Regions from separate parts of the Mesorhizobium sp. B2-2-4 genome, predicted to be linked through region 1. Evidence: predicted binding sites of a transcription regulator. Region 1 holds the regulator's gene; each other region holds the start of a gene.
What was found. The regulator HrcA, encoded in region 1, represses chaperone genes, less so after heat shock. The targets are predictions, from matches to a motif close to GTTAGCACTCNCNNNNNGNGAGTGCTAAC.
Positions count from the first base shown of each region.

Region 2: the regulator HrcA is predicted to act here: its motif matches at 2,795-2,823, upstream of groES (co-chaperone GroES).
Region 3: the regulator HrcA is predicted to act here: its motif matches at 4,146-4,174, upstream of FJ959_RS14495 (co-chaperone GroES).

Region 1 is NZ_VFWB01000001.1:622,769-628,294, forward strand. It holds gene hemW (radical SAM family heme chaperone HemW) at 1-213, opposite strand, end outside; gene rdgB (RdgB/HAM1 family non-canonical purine NTP pyrophosphatase) at 210-872, opposite strand; gene FJ959_RS03260 (VOC family protein) at 872-1,282, opposite strand; gene rph (ribonuclease PH) at 1,466-2,182, opposite strand; gene hrcA (heat-inducible transcriptional repressor HrcA) at 2,414-3,526, shown strand; gene FJ959_RS03280 (hypothetical protein) at 3,564-3,764, shown strand; gene FJ959_RS03285 (sorbosone dehydrogenase family protein) at 3,889-5,259, shown strand; gene FJ959_RS03290 (LysE family translocator) at 5,388-5,526, shown strand, end outside.
Region 2 is NZ_VFWB01000007.1:5,184-10,709, reverse strand. It holds gene FJ959_RS18635 (D-arabinono-1,4-lactone oxidase) at 1-572, opposite strand, end outside; gene FJ959_RS18630 (MFS transporter) at 585-1,766, opposite strand; gene FJ959_RS18625 (TetR/AcrR family transcriptional regulator) at 1,893-2,519, shown strand; gene groES (co-chaperone GroES) at 2,913-3,209, shown strand; gene groL (chaperonin GroEL) at 3,279-4,934, shown strand; gene FJ959_RS18610 (TetR/AcrR family transcriptional regulator) at 5,035-5,526, opposite strand, start outside.
Region 3 is NZ_VFWB01000005.1:210,486-216,011, forward strand. It holds gene FJ959_RS14465 (sugar ABC transporter substrate-binding protein) at 1-1,200, opposite strand, end outside; gene FJ959_RS14470 (LacI family DNA-binding transcriptional regulator) at 1,264-2,313, opposite strand; gene FJ959_RS14475 (hypothetical protein) at 3,042-3,248, shown strand; gene FJ959_RS14480 (hypothetical protein) at 3,254-3,445, shown strand; gene FJ959_RS14485 (DUF1488 domain-containing protein) at 3,469-3,735, opposite strand; gene FJ959_RS14490 (hypothetical protein) at 3,732-3,980, opposite strand; gene FJ959_RS14495 (co-chaperone GroES) at 4,226-4,540, shown strand; gene groL (chaperonin GroEL) at 4,601-5,526, shown strand, end outside.

The sequences.
Region 1 (5,526 bases):
GATGCTGGTCACCTCGCGTGGGCCGGTGCGCTGGCGCATCGTCGCCAGTTCCGCCTCGAAGGCGGCGGCAAAGCGCTCCTGGTCGACCGGCTGGTGGCGGACATGGCTGTTGAAGTCGCAATAGGGGCATTTGGCCGCGCAGAACGGCCAATGCACATAGACGCCGAAACCGGGGCTGCGGTCGAGCGGCATGGTGGCGCCGGGCCTGATCATGCCGAGCCTAACCTGGCCAGACCCAATCGAGCTTGGGCGAATTTCTGAAAGGCGCGGGCGCGGTGCGACAGAGCCGTGGCCTGGCTGGGTTTCCAGCCGTGTTTTTCCTCGGCACTCATCTCGCCGAAGGTCTTTTCGAAACCGTCGGGCAGGAACACCGGGTCGTAGCCGAATCCGAGCTCGCCGCGCGGCGGCCAGACCAGCGTGCCTTCGGCCTCGCCGCGGTAATATTCGGCCTCGCCGTCGGGAAAGGCGAGGCAGATGACGGCGACGAAGCGTCCCGTGCGCTGCGCGGGCGTGGCGGCGCCGACTTCCTGCAGCGCCACTTCGGTGCGCTGCATGGCGATGCCGAAATCCCTGCTGCCATCAGGCGTTTCGGCCCAGTTGGCGGTGTAGACGCCGGGCGCGCCGTCGAGCGCGTCAACGCACAGGCCCGAATCGTCCGACAGCGCCGGCAGGCCCGTCGCCTTGGCCGCGGCGAAGGCCTTGATATAGGCGTTCTCCTCGAAGGTTGTGCCGGTCTCCTCGGGTTCGGGCAAGCCATAGTCCTTCGCCGATTTCGCCTCGAATCCGAATGGCGCCATCAGATCGGCGAATTCGCGCAGCTTGCCTTCATTGTGGCTGGCGACGACGATCTTTTTTCCGTCGAGAGAATGCATCAAAGTCCCCAGATTCTCGGCTCGGCGAATTCGATCGAATTGCCGGAGGGATCGCGGATATAAAGCGAGCGGCCGCCTTGCGGCCATTCGAATTCGCTTTCGACAGCGATGTTCTTCGCCTTCAGATGGGATTTCCAGCGGCTGATTTCATCGGCGGTCGCCGCAAAGCAGAGATGGCCTTCGCCCGATGTGCCGTGTGGCGGCACTTTCAGCCTCGCGTCGGGCGCAGGCGGGATCCTGGTCGCCTCGGCGTTGAAGACCAGCAGCACGCCGGCTCCGCAACGGAAGAACAGATGGCGGCCCTCGACCTTGCCGAGAGGAGTGAGGCCGAGGATGTCGGTGTAGAAGGCTTCGGCAGCGGCGAGGTCGGTGACGTAAAGAGCGGATTCAAGAATTGCAGAGGGGATCACGAGGCACCCCCCTCTGGCCTGCCGGCCATCTCCCGCGCAAGGGGGGAGATTGGCGGCGTGAGCGCCGGCTCATGGTATTCTATTCTGATTATTGGCGAAGCTCGAGACAACAGCCGATCTCCCCCCTTGCGGGGGAGATGCCCGGCAGGGCAGAGGGGGGTGCCCAGGCTCCGCATGAATAAACTACGCCACCGCCATCTGCTGCAAACTCACCAGCCTCTGGATGCCTTTCTTGGCCAGGCCCATCAGCTCGGCGAACTGCCCTTCCGAAAAGGGCTCGCCCTCGGCCGTGCCCTGGATCTCGACGATGCCGCCCTTGCCGGTCATGACGAAATTGGCGTCGGTGCCGGCGGAGGAATCCTCGAGATAGTCGAGGTCGATGACCGGCTGGCCGTCATGGATGCCGCAGGAAATCGCCGCGACATGGTCCTTCAGCACCTTGGCGACGCTCACCATCTGCCGCGCTTCCATCCAGCGCAGGCAATCGTAGAGCGCCACCCAGCCGCCGGTGATGGAGGCGGTGCGGGTGCCGCCATCGGCCTGGATGACGTCGCAGTCGACGGTGATCTGCTGCTCGCCCAGCGCCTGCAGGTCGACCACGGCGCGCAGCGAGCGGCCGATCAGCCGCTGGATCTCCAGCGTGCGCCCGCCCTGCTTGCCGGCGGAGGCCTCGCGGCGCATGCGCTCGCCTGTCGAGCGCGGCAGCATGCCGTATTCGGCCGTCACCCAGCCTTTCCCGGAATTGCGCATCCAGCCCGGCACCTTTTCCTCCAGGCTTGCCGTGCACAAGACATGCGTGTCGCCGAACTTCACCAGGCACGAGCCTTCGGCATGTTTGGAGACGCCGCGCTCGAAGGAGATGGCGCGCATTTCGTCGAACTGGCGTTTGGAGGGGCGCATTCGGCCTGCTTTCTTGTCAGCTTTTTTGAATCTTGGCCGGCTTTTAGACGCATGCGGGGCACGGCGTAAAGGAAAATGGACCGGCGGCCGCAAACGCGGCGACACCGGGGCGATCGCGCAACACGACACCGGGGTGATCGCAAGTGCGACACCGGCTGATCGCGCAACGCGACACCGGGTTGCGCGCAGCGCCGCGAAGTCTATATCCTTGAACCGGAGGTTATGGCCGCAATGACCAAGGCAGTCGATCCCGCTTCGCAGTCGCTCGCTCTTCACGCGCCGGCACTTCAGGCGCCCGCACTTCAGGCGCTCGACATGCGTTCGCGCGACATCTTCCGGCGTATCGTCGATTCCTATCTGAGGGACGGCGAGCCCGTGGGATCGCGCAGCCTGTCGCGCATCCTGCCGTCCTCGCTGTCGCCCGCCACCATCCGCAACGTGATGAGCGATCTCGAACATCTCGGCCTGATCTACGCGCCGCACATCTCGGCCGGTCGCCTGCCGACGCAGGCCGGCCTGCGCTTCTTCGTCGACGCCTTCATGGAATTGGGCGACCTCTCCGACGAGGAGCGGCGCAGCATCGAGGCGCAGGTGCGCGCCTCCGGCTCGGGCGCCACGCTGGAACACATGCTGACCGAGGCCAGCCAGATGCTGTCGGGCATGTCGCGCGGCGCCGGCCTGGTGCTGGCCGCCAAGAACGAGGTGGCGCTCAAGCACATCGAGTTCATCCAGCTCGAGCCCACCAAGGCGCTGACCGTGATGGTGTCGCAGAACGGCGACGTCGAGAACCGGGTCATCGATCTGCCGGCCGGCATCACCGTCTCGCAATTGCACGAGGCCTCGAATTTTCTCAACGCCCATATTCGCGGCCGTACGCTGGCCGAGGCGCGGGCGGAGGTCGAGCGTATCAAGGAAGAGACAAGGGCAGCGCTCGACACGCTGTCGCAGGACCTGGTGGAGAAAGGGCTGGCGGTGTGGGCCGGCGCGGAAAGCGGCCTGCCGGCGCGCCTGATCGTGCGCGGCCGCGCCAATCTGCTCGAAAACGTCACCGCCCAGGCCGACATCGAACTCCTGCGCCACCTGTTCGAGGACATGGAGACGCAGGACGGGCTGATCCAGCTGCTCGACCTCGCCGAGGCGGGACCGGGCGTGCGCATCTTCATCGGCTCGGAAAATAAGCTTTTCTCGCTCTCCGGCTCGTCGCTGGTCGTGGCACCCTACCGCGACAAGGACGCCCGCGTCGTCGGCGCGCTCGGCGTCATCGGCCCGACCCGGCTCAACTATGCCCGCATTGTCCCGATGGTCGACTATACGGCGCAGCTGATATCGCGCATGCTGCGCTGAGAGCTGGGATCGATCCAGACGGCCGAGGAGAGAAAAGATGGCGCTGGAATCGTTCAAGGCCCAGATCAGCCTGCTGCTGGAGGAGATGGTCAACCAGCCTGAGGATGTGCGCGAAGTGCAGGAGCAATTGCGCGAGAAGCTGCGCGAAATCCGCGCCATGGGCATGCCGCTGCCGGCCGATCTCGTCGAACTGGAAAAGAACCTCGACGCCGATCTCGATCTCGACGCGGATAGCTGACCCGAATTCCTTCAACTCCCCGTGTCGTCCGGAACGACTGCCGAGCCCGCCCGTTCCCTTGATGCATGTGACTTCGGTCTTGGGACAACGACATGCATGAAGAAGCGAGAAGCTGGAGACTGGGATGATCCGACTTGCCGGCGCCGTGGTAATCGCTGCTGCCTTGCTCTTCGCCGCGACGGCATTGGCCCAGCAGGAAGAGCCGGTGCTGAAGGGCGCGGCCGCATTCGGTGACTGGCGGGCCGATGCGCCGGGCGTGCGCCGGTTGATCAGCCCGCAAGACCAGCCCAGGCCCTATGTCACCAGATCCGCCTCGAACGGCGCCGGTCCGGTGCAAAGGCCGCAAGGCGCCGAGCCGCGGCTGCCGGCGGGCTTTTCGGCGGAACTGATCGCTTCGGGCATCGACAATCCGCGCGTCGTGCGCGTCGCGCCCAATGGCGACCTGTTCGTCGCCGACAGCGAGGCCAACCAGATCCGCGTCTACCGTCTCGGCGAGGGCAGCGCGAAACCTGTCAGGGACGGCATCTTCGCCCGCAATCTCAACCAGCCCTACGGCATCGCCTTCTACCCGCCTGGGGACAACCCGCAATGGGTCTATGTCGCCAACAGCGACAGCATCGTGCGCTTTCCCTACCGCGATGGCGACCTGGAGGCCTCCGGCGAGCCGGAAACCATCGTCCGCGATATTCCGGCCACTCATCACTGGACCCGCGACATCGCCTTCTCGCCGGACGGCAAGACGCTGTATCTCTCGGTCGGCTCCGGCTCGAACGCCGCCCAGGACATGGCAAGGAAACCGCGGGGCGGGCTCGACGCCTGGGCCAGGTCGAAGCCGCTCGGCGCCACCTGGGGCGCGGAGGAAGGCCGCGCCGACGTCAGGGCTTTCGACCCGGACGGTAGGAATGGGCGCATCGTCGCCACCGGCCTGCGCAACTGTTCGGGCATGGCCATCCAGCCGGCGGCGGGCGCGCTGTGGTGCGTGGTCAACGAGCGCGACGCGCTCGGCGACAACGTGCCGTTCGAATATGCGACCGAAGTGAAGGAAGGCGCCTTCTACGGCTGGCCCTGGTACTATATCGGCGACAATGAGGATCCGCGCCACAAGGGCGCGCGTCCCGACCTTGCCGGCAAGGTCACCGTCCCCGACATTCTGATGCAGGCGCATTCGGCGCCGCTCAACATCGCCTTCTACGACGGCAGGAATGTCCGCGCAGGATCCGGTTTTCCGGCCGAATACAGGGGCGACGCCTTCGTCGCCCTGCACGGTTCGTGGAATCGCGGCAACAGGACTGGCTACAAGGTGGTGCGGCTCAAGTTCAAGGACGGCAAGCCGACCGGCGAATATGAGGATTTCATGACCGGCTTCGTCACCTCCGGCGGCGAGGTCTGGGGCCGGCCGGTCGGCGTGGCGGTGGCGAGCGACGGCGCGCTGATCGTCACCGAGGACGGCAACGGCACCATCTGGCGCGTGACCTACGGCGACGGCCGGTCCTGATCCGCTGGGAGGCCTCGAGCACGGGGCATGCCTGGTGCAACCAAATCCGGCTCCAGGCAATTCCCGCCCGCGAAACTCTGTGCGACAAGGCGCCGTCCCAGCAGTTTCGCGGACGCAAGGCTCGATCCATGACCCTCACCGGCTTTCTCGCCTACAGCGCCGCCCTCGGCTTGGCCGCGGCCATTCCCGGCCCCGGCATCACCGCGCTTGTGGCGCGCGCGCTCGGTTCCGGCTTCCGCTCGTCGCTGGCCATGTCCTTCGGCCTGA
Region 2 (5,526 bases), on a different contig from region 1:
CACTTGCGGCGGCGCAGCCGGTAGGTCGCGATGTTGTTCAGCGTGACTTCGCTCAAGATGCCGAAGGCGCCGAGAGCGACCCCCATCGCATGGATCATATCCTGGTCGCGGGTCCGATCGAATTCGCGCAACTCGCCCCGCCCGTCCACGATCTGCACCGTCTCCAACTGGGTGTGATAAGCGCCCAGCGTCAGCCCGGAACCATGGGTGGCGGTGCCCAGCGCCCCGCCGATCGCCTGACGGTCGATGTCGCCCATATTGGGCAGGCCCTGGCCCAGGCCTTGCAGTATGTGCATCAGCGGGCCGAGCCGCGTCCCTGCCCGCACCCGCGCGCGATGGCTTTGTACATCGTGCGAGACCAGCCCCTCGATCTTCTCCAGGGAAACGATCGAGCCTTGCGATGCCACCAGCGGCGTGAAGGAGTGGCCAGCACCCGCCACGCGCAGCGGCCCAGGTGCCGTGCGCACCAGATCGGCAAGCTCGCCGGCGTCGGTTGGAGTGGCGACCAGCTTCGGCTCGGCGCGCACGAAGCCCGACCAGTTGCTCCAGTTCCGCGCGGTGATCGTCGACATCCAGCCGTCCCGTCAGACGCGCCGACGGCGCATAGTGGCCACGAACAGGCCAAGCAGGGCCACGCTGGCAAACGCGCTTGCCGCGGCGAATTCCGGCACGGGCCGGAAATCCTTGCCGTCGATGAGCAGCGACGCCGCGACCGGCCCGATCGCCAGGCCGAAGAGCTGTGCAGCCGGCACCAGCAGCACGGCGGTACGCGTCTCGTCGGCCGTGATCGCCAGCCGGATCTGATAGGGTACGATGAACAACAGGATGAAGCCCATGACCAAGGCGGCGATCCAGAATGTCGTCAGGCCAGGTGCGCTGGCAAGAACAAGGGAGGAGACCAGCGCGACGGCACCGATGGCCGTAATGGCAATGCGGTAATCGATGCGCGCCTCGAACACGGTCGCCGTCATCGCGCCCAGGACCTGCGTCGCCAGGCTGGCCGAGACGATCAGACCGACGGTCCAGCTATCAATCCCATACTGCGCACCGAGCGGTTCCAGGAAGGCCCAGATCGCGCCGAAGAACATGAAGTAGCAGAAGACCGACAATAGCGCGGTGATCGACGGAACCGTCAGCACATTGGCCAGGTTCTCCTCTTTCGGCAGGTCGGCGTAGTCACCGGGTACGGTGAAAGCGGCCGCCAGCGAAACGACGCAGACGACGGCAAGCACGATGAAGCCGCCGGACGACCCCGCCTCGGGAATGACATAGAGTGCCAAAAGCAGAGCGAGCGCACATTGCGCCAGGGTCTGCAGCGTCACGAAATAGCCGCCGATGCGCTCCGCCCGTCGCGAACGGGCGATCAGTTCGGTGGTGATCGCGACCAGACCACCTTCAGCCAGCCCGGCGATGGCGCGGGCGGCGATCAACGCATTGGCGCTTGCGGCATGGGCGGTCCATACATTCGCCAGGGCCAGCAGGATCAAAAGGACGGCGCTTTTCCAGCGCATGTTGCGCGCGGAAAGCAGCATCGCCACCACGGCTGAACCGATGGCGATCGCGATCATCTCCGCCGTGGCGACCAGCGCCAGTTCATCGCCGCTGACATGGCCCTCGGTGTAGAGCGCGCCAAGCAGCACGGGCTGAAGCCCGAGGATCAGCAGCCCGACCGAGCCGATCCATAATGCGGAGCCGAGCTCGACGCCGGTCGGGTTGCCGACCAGCCAATCGCCATTTTCCGCTTGTACGGCTTGCGTCGCAGTCACGAGGCGCCTCCCAACGTCCTTGCAGTGCGATAAAAAAGCTGACAACTTGTCAGCATTACGAAACTGATACTTGATCATGTTTCTTGTCAACCGGGAATTTTGAAGCTCTCGCGAGAGATTGGGCGCATGGCGGAAGCAAGGCGGATGGCGACGGCGCCGAGGCGCAGGCCCAAGCAGGAGCGGAGCCGCGAACGCATCGACGCGATCCTTTCGACGACCATGCGGCTGATCGGCGAAAAAGGCATCGACGCGGTGACGATGAAGGAAGTGGGCGCACTGGCGGGCGGACCGATCGCCACCGTCTACCATTATTTCCCCAACAAATCGGCGATCCTGGCGATGCTCTATGAGCGCTTCTCGGAGGAAAGCCGCGCACGCTTCGGCGAGATCATCGCCGAAATAAGTGGGCTTGAGGACGTGACGGCTGCCGCGGACCGCATGATCGAGGACTATTACCGGCGCGTGGCCGACGACCCGGCCATCCAGGATCTGCAGAACGCGATACAGGCTGACAAGGCGCTGCAGAACCTCGACATTGCTGAGACAAGGCACCAGGCCAAGATGTTCTGCGACCACGTCGCTCCGATGCTGCGGCCCGACCGGCGCGAAGACTTCGCGCGCGTGGTGTTCCTGATCTTCCAGCTTGCCGGCGGCGTCGTGCGGCTAGCGCTGACGCAGGACGAGAAGGAAGGCCGCCGCACGATCGACGACTACAGGTCCATCATCCATACGCAGCTGAGATTGTTTCTGTAGTTTTCGGCGGCGGCTTTCGCGCCCCTCTCCCGTGACATCGACACGTCTTGCGTATCGAAGTATCGGGCGGCAGGATCTCTGACCGATAGCGGCAGAGCACCCCTCCGCGCCTTGTTTTGCCGTCGATTGCGGGAGGAACCGGCGCATTTCGCATGAAAGGCCAGCGGCAACTGGCACGTTCTGCGAGCGGGCTTTCGCGGAAAACAAAATTTCGCGCCGCTGCCCGCTCGCGCGCGCCTTGACTCTCGCCAGCCAGCAGCCTATTTCACCGCCACGTTAGCACTCGCCCTGGGTGAGTGCTAACCACAGGTCCGGTACCGCCGGGCTTTGTAGATTGTCCGGCTTCGCCGGACGGAGGAACTGTTTCTCACCGTTCTCATCGAGGAAGAAAACATGGCAAAGTCGAAGTTCCGCCCGCTTCATGACCGCGTGGTCGTACGCCGGGTCGAATCCGAATCCAAGACCGCCGGCGGGATCATCATCCCCGACACGGCGAAGGAAAAGCCGCAGGAAGGCGAGATCATCGCCGTCGGCTCCGGCGCCCGCGACGAAGCTGGCAAGCTCGTGCCCCTGGACGTCAAGGCTGGCGACCGCATCCTGTTCGGCAAGTGGTCGGGCACCGAAGTCAAGCTCAATGGCGAAGACCTTCTGATCATGAAGGAATCCGACATTATGGGCATCATCGGCTGAATATCGGCCTTTCCATCAACTGAATCTTGAATCTTCGGGCTCGATCCGAGCCCCTGCCAGGAGTTGAACATGGCTGCCAAAGACGTAAAATTCTCCCGCGACGCCCGTGAGCGCATGCTGCGCGGCGTCAACATCCTCGCCGACGCGGTGAAGGTCACGCTCGGCCCCAAGGGCCGCAACGTCGTCATCGACAAGTCGTTCGGCGCACCGCGCATCACCAAGGACGGCGTCACCGTCGCCAAGGAAATCGAACTTGAGGACAAGTTCGAGAACATGGGCGCGCAGATGGTGCGCGAAGTGGCTTCGAAGACCAACGACATCGCCGGCGACGGCACCACGACCGCGACCGTTCTGGCGCAGTCGATCGTCCAGGAAGGCCACAAGGCGGTTGCCGCCGGCATGAACCCGATGGACCTGAAGCGCGGCATCGACCTGGCCGTGACCGAAGTGGTCGCAGCTCTCGGCAAGGCCGCCAAGAAGATCAAGACCTCCGAGGAAGTCGCCCAGGTCGGCACCATCTCGGCCAATGGCGACGAGTCGGTCGGCAAGATGATCGCGGAAGCGATGCAGAAGGTCGGCAACGAAGGCGTCATCACCGTCGAGGAAGCCAAGACCGCCGAGACCGAGCTGGAAGTCGTCGAAGGCATGCAGTTCGACCGCGGCTATCTCTCGCCCTACTTCGTCACCAACCCCGATAAGATGGTTGCCGATCTCGAGGACGCCTACATCCTGCTCCACGAGAAGAAGCTCTCCAATCTGCAGGCCATGCTGCCGGTCCTGGAAGCGGTCGTGCAGACCTCCAAGCCGCTGCTCATCATCTCGGAAGACGTCGAAGGCGAGGCCTTGGCCACGCTGGTCGTCAACAAGCTGCGCGGTGGCCTGAAGATCGCTGCCGTCAAGGCTCCGGGCTTCGGTGATCGCCGCAAGGCCATGCTGGAAGACATCGCCATCCTCACCGGTGGCCAGGTCATCTCCGAAGACCTCGGCATCAAGCTCGAGAATGTCGGCCTCAACATGCTCGGCCGCGCCAAGAAGGTGTCGATCTCGAAGGAGAACACCACCATCGTCGACGGCGCCGGCAAGAAGGCCGAGATCCAGGGCCGCGTTGCCCAGATCAAGCAGCAGATCGAGGAGACCACCTCGGACTACGACAAGGAGAAGCTGCAGGAGCGTCTGGCCAAGCTCGCCGGCGGTGTTGCCGTTATCCGCGTCGGCGGTGCGACCGAAGTGGAGGTGAAGGAAAAGAAGGACCGCGTCGATGACGCCCTCAACGCGACCCGCGCGGCCGTAGAAGAAGGCATCGTTGCCGGCGGTGGCGTGGCCCTGCTGCGCGCTTCGGGCAACCTCAAGGCCACCGGCGTCAACTCCGACCAGGCCGCCGGCATCAACATCGTTCGCCGCGCACTGCAGGCCCCGGCCCGTCAGATCGCTGCCAACGCCGGTGCGGAAGCATCGATCGTTGCTGGCAAGATCCTCGAGAACAAGGGCGCGACCTTCGGCTACAACGCCCAGACCGGCGAATATGGCGACATGATCGCCATGGGTATCGTCGATCCGGTCAAGGTCGTGCGTACGGCTCTCCAGGACGCGGCCTCGGTCGCCGGCCTGCTGGTCACCACCGAAGCCATGATCGCGGAGGCTCCGAAGAAGGAGTCGGCTGGCGGCGGCATGCCTGGCGGCATGGGCGGCGGCGGCATGGGCGGTATGGGCGGCATGGACTTCTAATCCAGCCATCTGCTTTATGCATGCGGAAAGGGCGGCAGCGATGCCGCCCTTTTCTTTGCACATTCAGGCTTTGCTTCAGCGTAGTCGGTTGGAACCAGCGTCAGACAGCAGTGCTCTCCGCTTGCCGCGTCGCCTTGCCGGCGAGGACTGCCTGCTCGATCAGGGTAGCCACCTCATCGGCCACGACGTTGATCGATGAGCGATCGCGGGTGGCGCGGGCAATCACCATCAGGCCTTCCAGCGAGGACTCGACCAACAGCGCCAGCGCCCGTGCGCGGCGCTCGACCACCCCTGCCCTGACAAACGCCTGGCGCAGCAGGCCGATCCACTGCTCGAAAGCGGAGCGGCAGATTTCCTCCAAGTCCGGCACGTCGTTCGGCGCATCGAGCACGACCGGCGCGATCGGGCAGCCGAGCGAGAATTCGTTGTCCTCCAGCATGCGAGCGACCGACTGGTAAATGTGGTGAACGGCAACCGCCGGATCGCTTTCCGCCGCGAGCTCGGCGCCAAGCCTCTCAGTCACCTCGGCCACGCTGGCGCGCGTCACTTCGACGACCAGCTGATCCTTGCCACCGGGAAAGTGGAAATAGAG
Region 3 (5,526 bases), on a different contig from region 1:
ATTGGCGATGGCGCCGTCGACGTCGTCGCCGAAGAACACCTCGTTGACCATCTGCGTCCACGGGCCGTTGGCGGAGTTGATCAGGTCGTTGAAGACCACCGAATAGGGCGTCTTGCCCTTGGCCATGGCCTCGGCTGCGACCTGGTAGCGCGGGTCGAGGTCCTTCAGCGCGTCCTTGGCGATGTCGCCGCGCACCGGCAGGCTGCCATATTTGGCCAGGATCGTCTGGCCTTCCAGCGAATAAGCGAAGTCGAGGAACTCCTTCACCACATCGATCTTCTTGGTGCCCTTGGTAACGACGAAATTATCGCCGCCGGCAAAGGACGACCAGCCGCCATCCTTGCCCGGCAGGAAGGTGATGCCGTAGTCGATATCGGGATACTGGGTGTTGAGCGCGCCGATAGCGAAGGCACCCGACGGCGAGATGCCGATGTTGCCGCCGGCGAAGGCGGCGAAGAAATTGGCGCCGGTGTCGGTCTGGGCGCCTTCCGGCACCAGGCCCTTCTTGACCATCGAGCGGTAGAGATCGATGGCGCCACGCAGCTGCGGGCTGTCCAGCGTCGCCTTGGAGCCGTCCTGTGAGAGGATATCGCCGCCCGAGGCCCAGACCAGCGGCGTGAAGGTGAAGATGTTGCAGCCGCCGCAATTGCCGGAGAAGTAGAAGCCCTTGATGTTGCCGCCGAGCGCGTTGACTTTTTCGGCGTCGGCTTCGATCTCGGCCCAATTGGCCGGGCCCTTTTCGGGGTCGAGGCCGGCCTGCTTGAACAGCTTCTTGTTCCAGATCAGCACCGAGGCGTCGGCGGAGAAGGGCAGGCCGTAGATGCGGTCCTTGTACGTGCCGGTCTTCACATGAGCCGGCGACAGGCTGGCGAAATAGGGGAGCGACTTGGCCCAGTCGGTGATGTCCTCCAACTGGCCGGCGGCAGCAAAGGAGGGCGTGTAGATCAGGTCGAGCGACAGCGCGTCGGGCGCCGTGCCGCCGGCGGCGGCAGCACCGTATTTCGGAATGATCTCGGCGTTGGGGATGATGTCGAGCTTGATCTGGTTGGTGTGGCCCTTGTTGTAGGCATCGACGATGCGCGGCATGAAGTTCGAGCCGTCGGCGCGCACCCAGATGTTGGCGGTCTCGGCGGCGGCAAATTGCAGCCCGCAGCCGAGTACGGCGGCCGTCAAGGCCAGCCTGGCAATCAAAGTCCTCATATTCTCCTCCTCCACGTTTTGGCCGCGATGCGCGGCTTGCCGCCGATTGCGGCGTTTGGTTCTTCAGCCGTCCGGCAGGCGGCCGCAGGACTGACGCACCACCAGCCGGCACGGCAGTTTCCGGATGCCTGGCGCGGCGGGCTTGCCGCCGACCAGGGAAAGCAAGGTCAGCCCCGCTTCGCGGCCGAGCGCAGCCAGGTTCATGTCGACCGAGGTCAGCGGCGGGCGCGTCGCTTCGGCCACGATCTCCCAATTGTCGAAACCGATGACGCCGACATCGCCGGGCACGTCGAGACCGCGCTCGCGCAAGGCATCGATGACGCCGCGCGCGATCTGGTCGTTGCCGCAGAAGACGGCGTCCGGCCTTTCGCTTGCGCCGTCGGCCGCGCCGTCGAACAGCCTCGCCACGGCTTCGTGTCCCCAGGCCTCCGACCACGAGCCGAGCAGCGGCTCGGTGACCGACAGGCCGTTCTCGGTCAGAACATCGCGATAGGCCTGCGCCCTGGCGTGCACCACGGCAAAGCTCGCCGGTCCCGAGACATGGGCGATGCGCCTGCGGCCGAGCCGACAGAAATGCTCCACTGCCAGCCGCGCGCCGCCAGCGTCGTCGGAGACGAAGGCGACGGCGTCGGGATCGGGCTGGGTGAAGGCATAGATCACCGGAATGCGCAGATTGGACAGGTCGACCGGCAGATGACGGTCGATGCGCTTGCCGGTGGCGATGATGCCGTCGACGCGCTTGTCGAGCATGGCCTCGACATGGAGCTGGCCGAGACGCGGATCCTCCTCGACATTGCACAGGAACACCGAGACGCCGGCGTCGACCAGCGCGTCGGAAATGCCCGACATCAGCGGCAGCGAGAAGCGGCCATAGGTATCGTTGGTGAGCAGGCCGACGGTGAAGGAGCGTCGCCGCAGCAGGCTCTGCGCCAGGCTGTTGGGCCGGAAGCCGAGGCGCTGCGCGGTCTCGCGAATGCGCTCGCGGGTCTCGGCGGTCATGCGGCCCTGGTCGTTGAGCGCCTTCGAGGCGGTGGCGACGCTGACGCCAGCCTCGGCCGCCACGTCACGCAAGGTGACGGGCTTGGGAAAGGCTGGCTGATCGTCCAATGCCATTGCGGCGAAAATCCCGATTGGGAAAAGGTTTTCTCTTACAGGCCGGAATGACCCGGCCAATGGCCGAGCCCGCTCGGAAATGTTTGGAAAAACCTTTTCTCAACCCAAACTAGGCCAGATCCAGAGGCTGTTCAAGAGGAAAAGTGGCTGGTCCTCCGGTGGTGCGAAGTGGCCGCCGGAGGGCGGGCTCACGGGCTCGGCGCCCGGCGAGTTCATCAGGCGAATTCCTGATCGGCAGCCGTCAGTGCTGCCCACGGCGCGAGCCGGCCAAAGCAGCAATCGGCGACATGTCTACAAACGACTCTTCGGTCTTAACGCTTGCGCAAATATTATCGGTTAGTTCGCTAGTCATGGCCTCGTGGCGGAGCGGCTACGCTGGAGACGGCAAATCTCTGAAGCCTCGGTTCGATCCCGAGGCGAGGCCTCCAAAAAATCACATGACGTAGAGCCTGCGTCGGACCATCAAGGGCGATGGGCCTTGCCAGCTTGCATTTGCGGCCTGGGCCGGACAGGTCCTAGTCTTCGTCGTGACGCTGACGTGCCGGCAAGAAGACTGCTACCCAGCCGACTTGCGCGCTTTCAGCATCTGACGATCGGGGTCACGTGGCATGCGGCCGGCGTTAAAGCAGCCTATTTGCATTTGGCATGCAGGGCACTCGCCAAAAGAGTGCTATGGAAGGGCGAGAGCTTGCCCGCTCCGACTTTCCCCGACATTCGAGGCCATTTTCGTGCGTGAACCGTCGCTGTTGCCCGTCTTTGGAAAACTTGGCGCCAAGGGACCCCGTGTCGTCGCGGTGGAACCGGTCCCGTCGGCAGGTATCGCTCCACGGCTGCGGGAGGCCCTGGCCGCCCATGGCGGCATGGTGCTGAAGCTGTCGGTCGTCGCCTGGACGATATCGGTCCTGGGCATGGTCTTCTTCATGTTGCAGGGCTGAGGCAAATGGCCAACCGCTACGCACTGCGCATGGACTTGCCCCAAAGCTGGGCCATCATCGACGTCTTCACCGGCCAGCCCGTCGTCGTCAGGCAAAGGGCGATGGTCGGCATGAGCCCGCGCGACGCCAACGCCATGGTCGATCAGATGAATGTCCGGGACGTCAAGCGCCGGGAGAAGGCGGAGCGTAAATCCTGATCCAGCGCCGTTCGCCTGTCGTCTCAGCGGAAGTCGTCGGCCGTCAGCACATACATGCTCTTGCGCGTGCGGTCATAGGCCTTTGACGCTACGTCCCGGATGACACTGCTCTCGGTGTCGAAGGTGGCGAGATAGCCGGCTTCATTGGCTGCCGTCGCCGGCTGCATCCTCGTCATGGCATCGGCGGCGACCGAGAAGGAAATCTGGAACATGCCGTCATAGCCGACGAACCGGATGCGCTTGCCGGCCTCGTCGTAGCTGCGGCTGCGGTTGGGGAAGGTCAGGCTCATGATTTTGCCTCCGTCGTTTTCTTCACCGCGCGTTTCTTCTTCGGCGTCGGGTTCAGGGCCTCGGCCACGCGGTCGGCTTCTTCCTTGGCCAGCCGCAGTTGCCTCAGCCTTGCCGTCTTGATCTCCCTGGCCCTCGCTTCGGACATATATTCGGCGGTTGCCTTGTTGCGCTCCGCCGTCTTCTTCTGCTTGTCGACAAAGCGCGCTTCAGCTTTTTCCATGATCGTCTGGTTGCCGTCGGCCATCGAGGAAATCTCCCTTGCGTCTGAAATCGTGAAAATGAACTTGTCCGATAAATAGGCACTCTGCCGGGAAAATTCAAATTTTTGAAATATTTGGTCGTTTTCCGACCCGATGAAACCGGGCGCCGAAATAATACTATGATTATTCAATATCCGCTCGGAATAAATTTTGGCACTCCTATCTATCGAGTGCCAAAGAGCCTATAGAAGGGGGCGGCCGCCTATGCCGGCCCCAGAAAGAAGTTCTCATGAAATTTCGGCCACTCCACGACCGCGTCGTCATCCGGCGCGCCGAAGGCGATATCAAATCCAAGGGCGGCATCATCATTCCCGACAATGCCAAGGAAAAGCCGCAGGAAGGCGAAGTGATCGCGGTTGGTCCCGGCGCCCGCGACGAAAACGGCGCACTTGTTCCGCTCGACGTCAAGGCCGGCGACTTGATCCTGTTCGGCAAATGGTCGGGCACGGAGGTCAAGATCGACGGCGAGGATCTTCTGATCATGAAGGAAGCCGACATCATGGGCGTTATCGAAAAGAGCGTCGAAGCCAAGAAGGCCGCCTGACTGAAGCGCCGCGCCTCTGCGCGGTGACGGCTCCACTCCAAATGCGAACTGGATAAAATCATGTCTGCCAAGGAAATCAAATTCTCCACCGATGCGCGCGACCGTATGCTGCGCGGCGTCGAGATCCTCACCAATGCGGTCAAGGTCACGCTCGGCCCCAAGGGCCGCAACGTCATCATCGACAAGGCCTATGGGGCGCCGCGCATCACCAAGGACGGCGTCACCGTCGCCAAGGAAATCGAGCTTGCCGACAAGTTCGAGAACATGGGCGCGCAGATGGTGCGCGAAGTGGCCTCGAAGACCAACGACCTCGCCGGCGACGGCACCACCACTGCCACGGTGCTGGCCGCCTCGATCCTGCGCGAAGGCGCCAAGCTGGTTGCCGCCGGCATGAACCCGATGGACCTCAAGCGCGGCATCGACCAGGCCGTCGCGGCCGTCGTCGTGGAAATCAAGGCGAAGGCCAAGAAGGTCAAATCGTCGGCCGAGATCGCGCAGGTCGGCACAATCGCCGCCAATGGCGATGCCAGCGTCGGCGAGATGATCGCCAAGGCGATGGACAAGGTCGGAAATGACGGCGTCATCACCGTCGAGGAAGCCAAGACCGCGAACACCGAACTCGACGTCGTCGAAGGCATGCAGTTCGACCGCGGCTATCTCTCGCCCTATTTCGTCACCAATGCTGACAAGATGCGCGCGGAGCTGGAAGAGCCCTATATTCTCATCCACGAGAAGAAGCTCGGCAATCTGCAGGCAATGCTGCCGATCCTCGAAGCGGTGGTGCAGAGCGGCAGGCCGCTGCTGATCATCTCCGAGGACGTCGAAGGCGAGGCTCTGGCGACGCTGGTCGTCAACAAGCTGCGCGGCGGCCTCAAGGTCGCGGCCGTCAAGGCGCCGGGCTTCGGCGACCGCCGCAAGGCGATGCTGGAAGACATCGCGGTGCTCACATCCGGCCAGATGATCTCCGAGGATCTCGGTATTAAGCT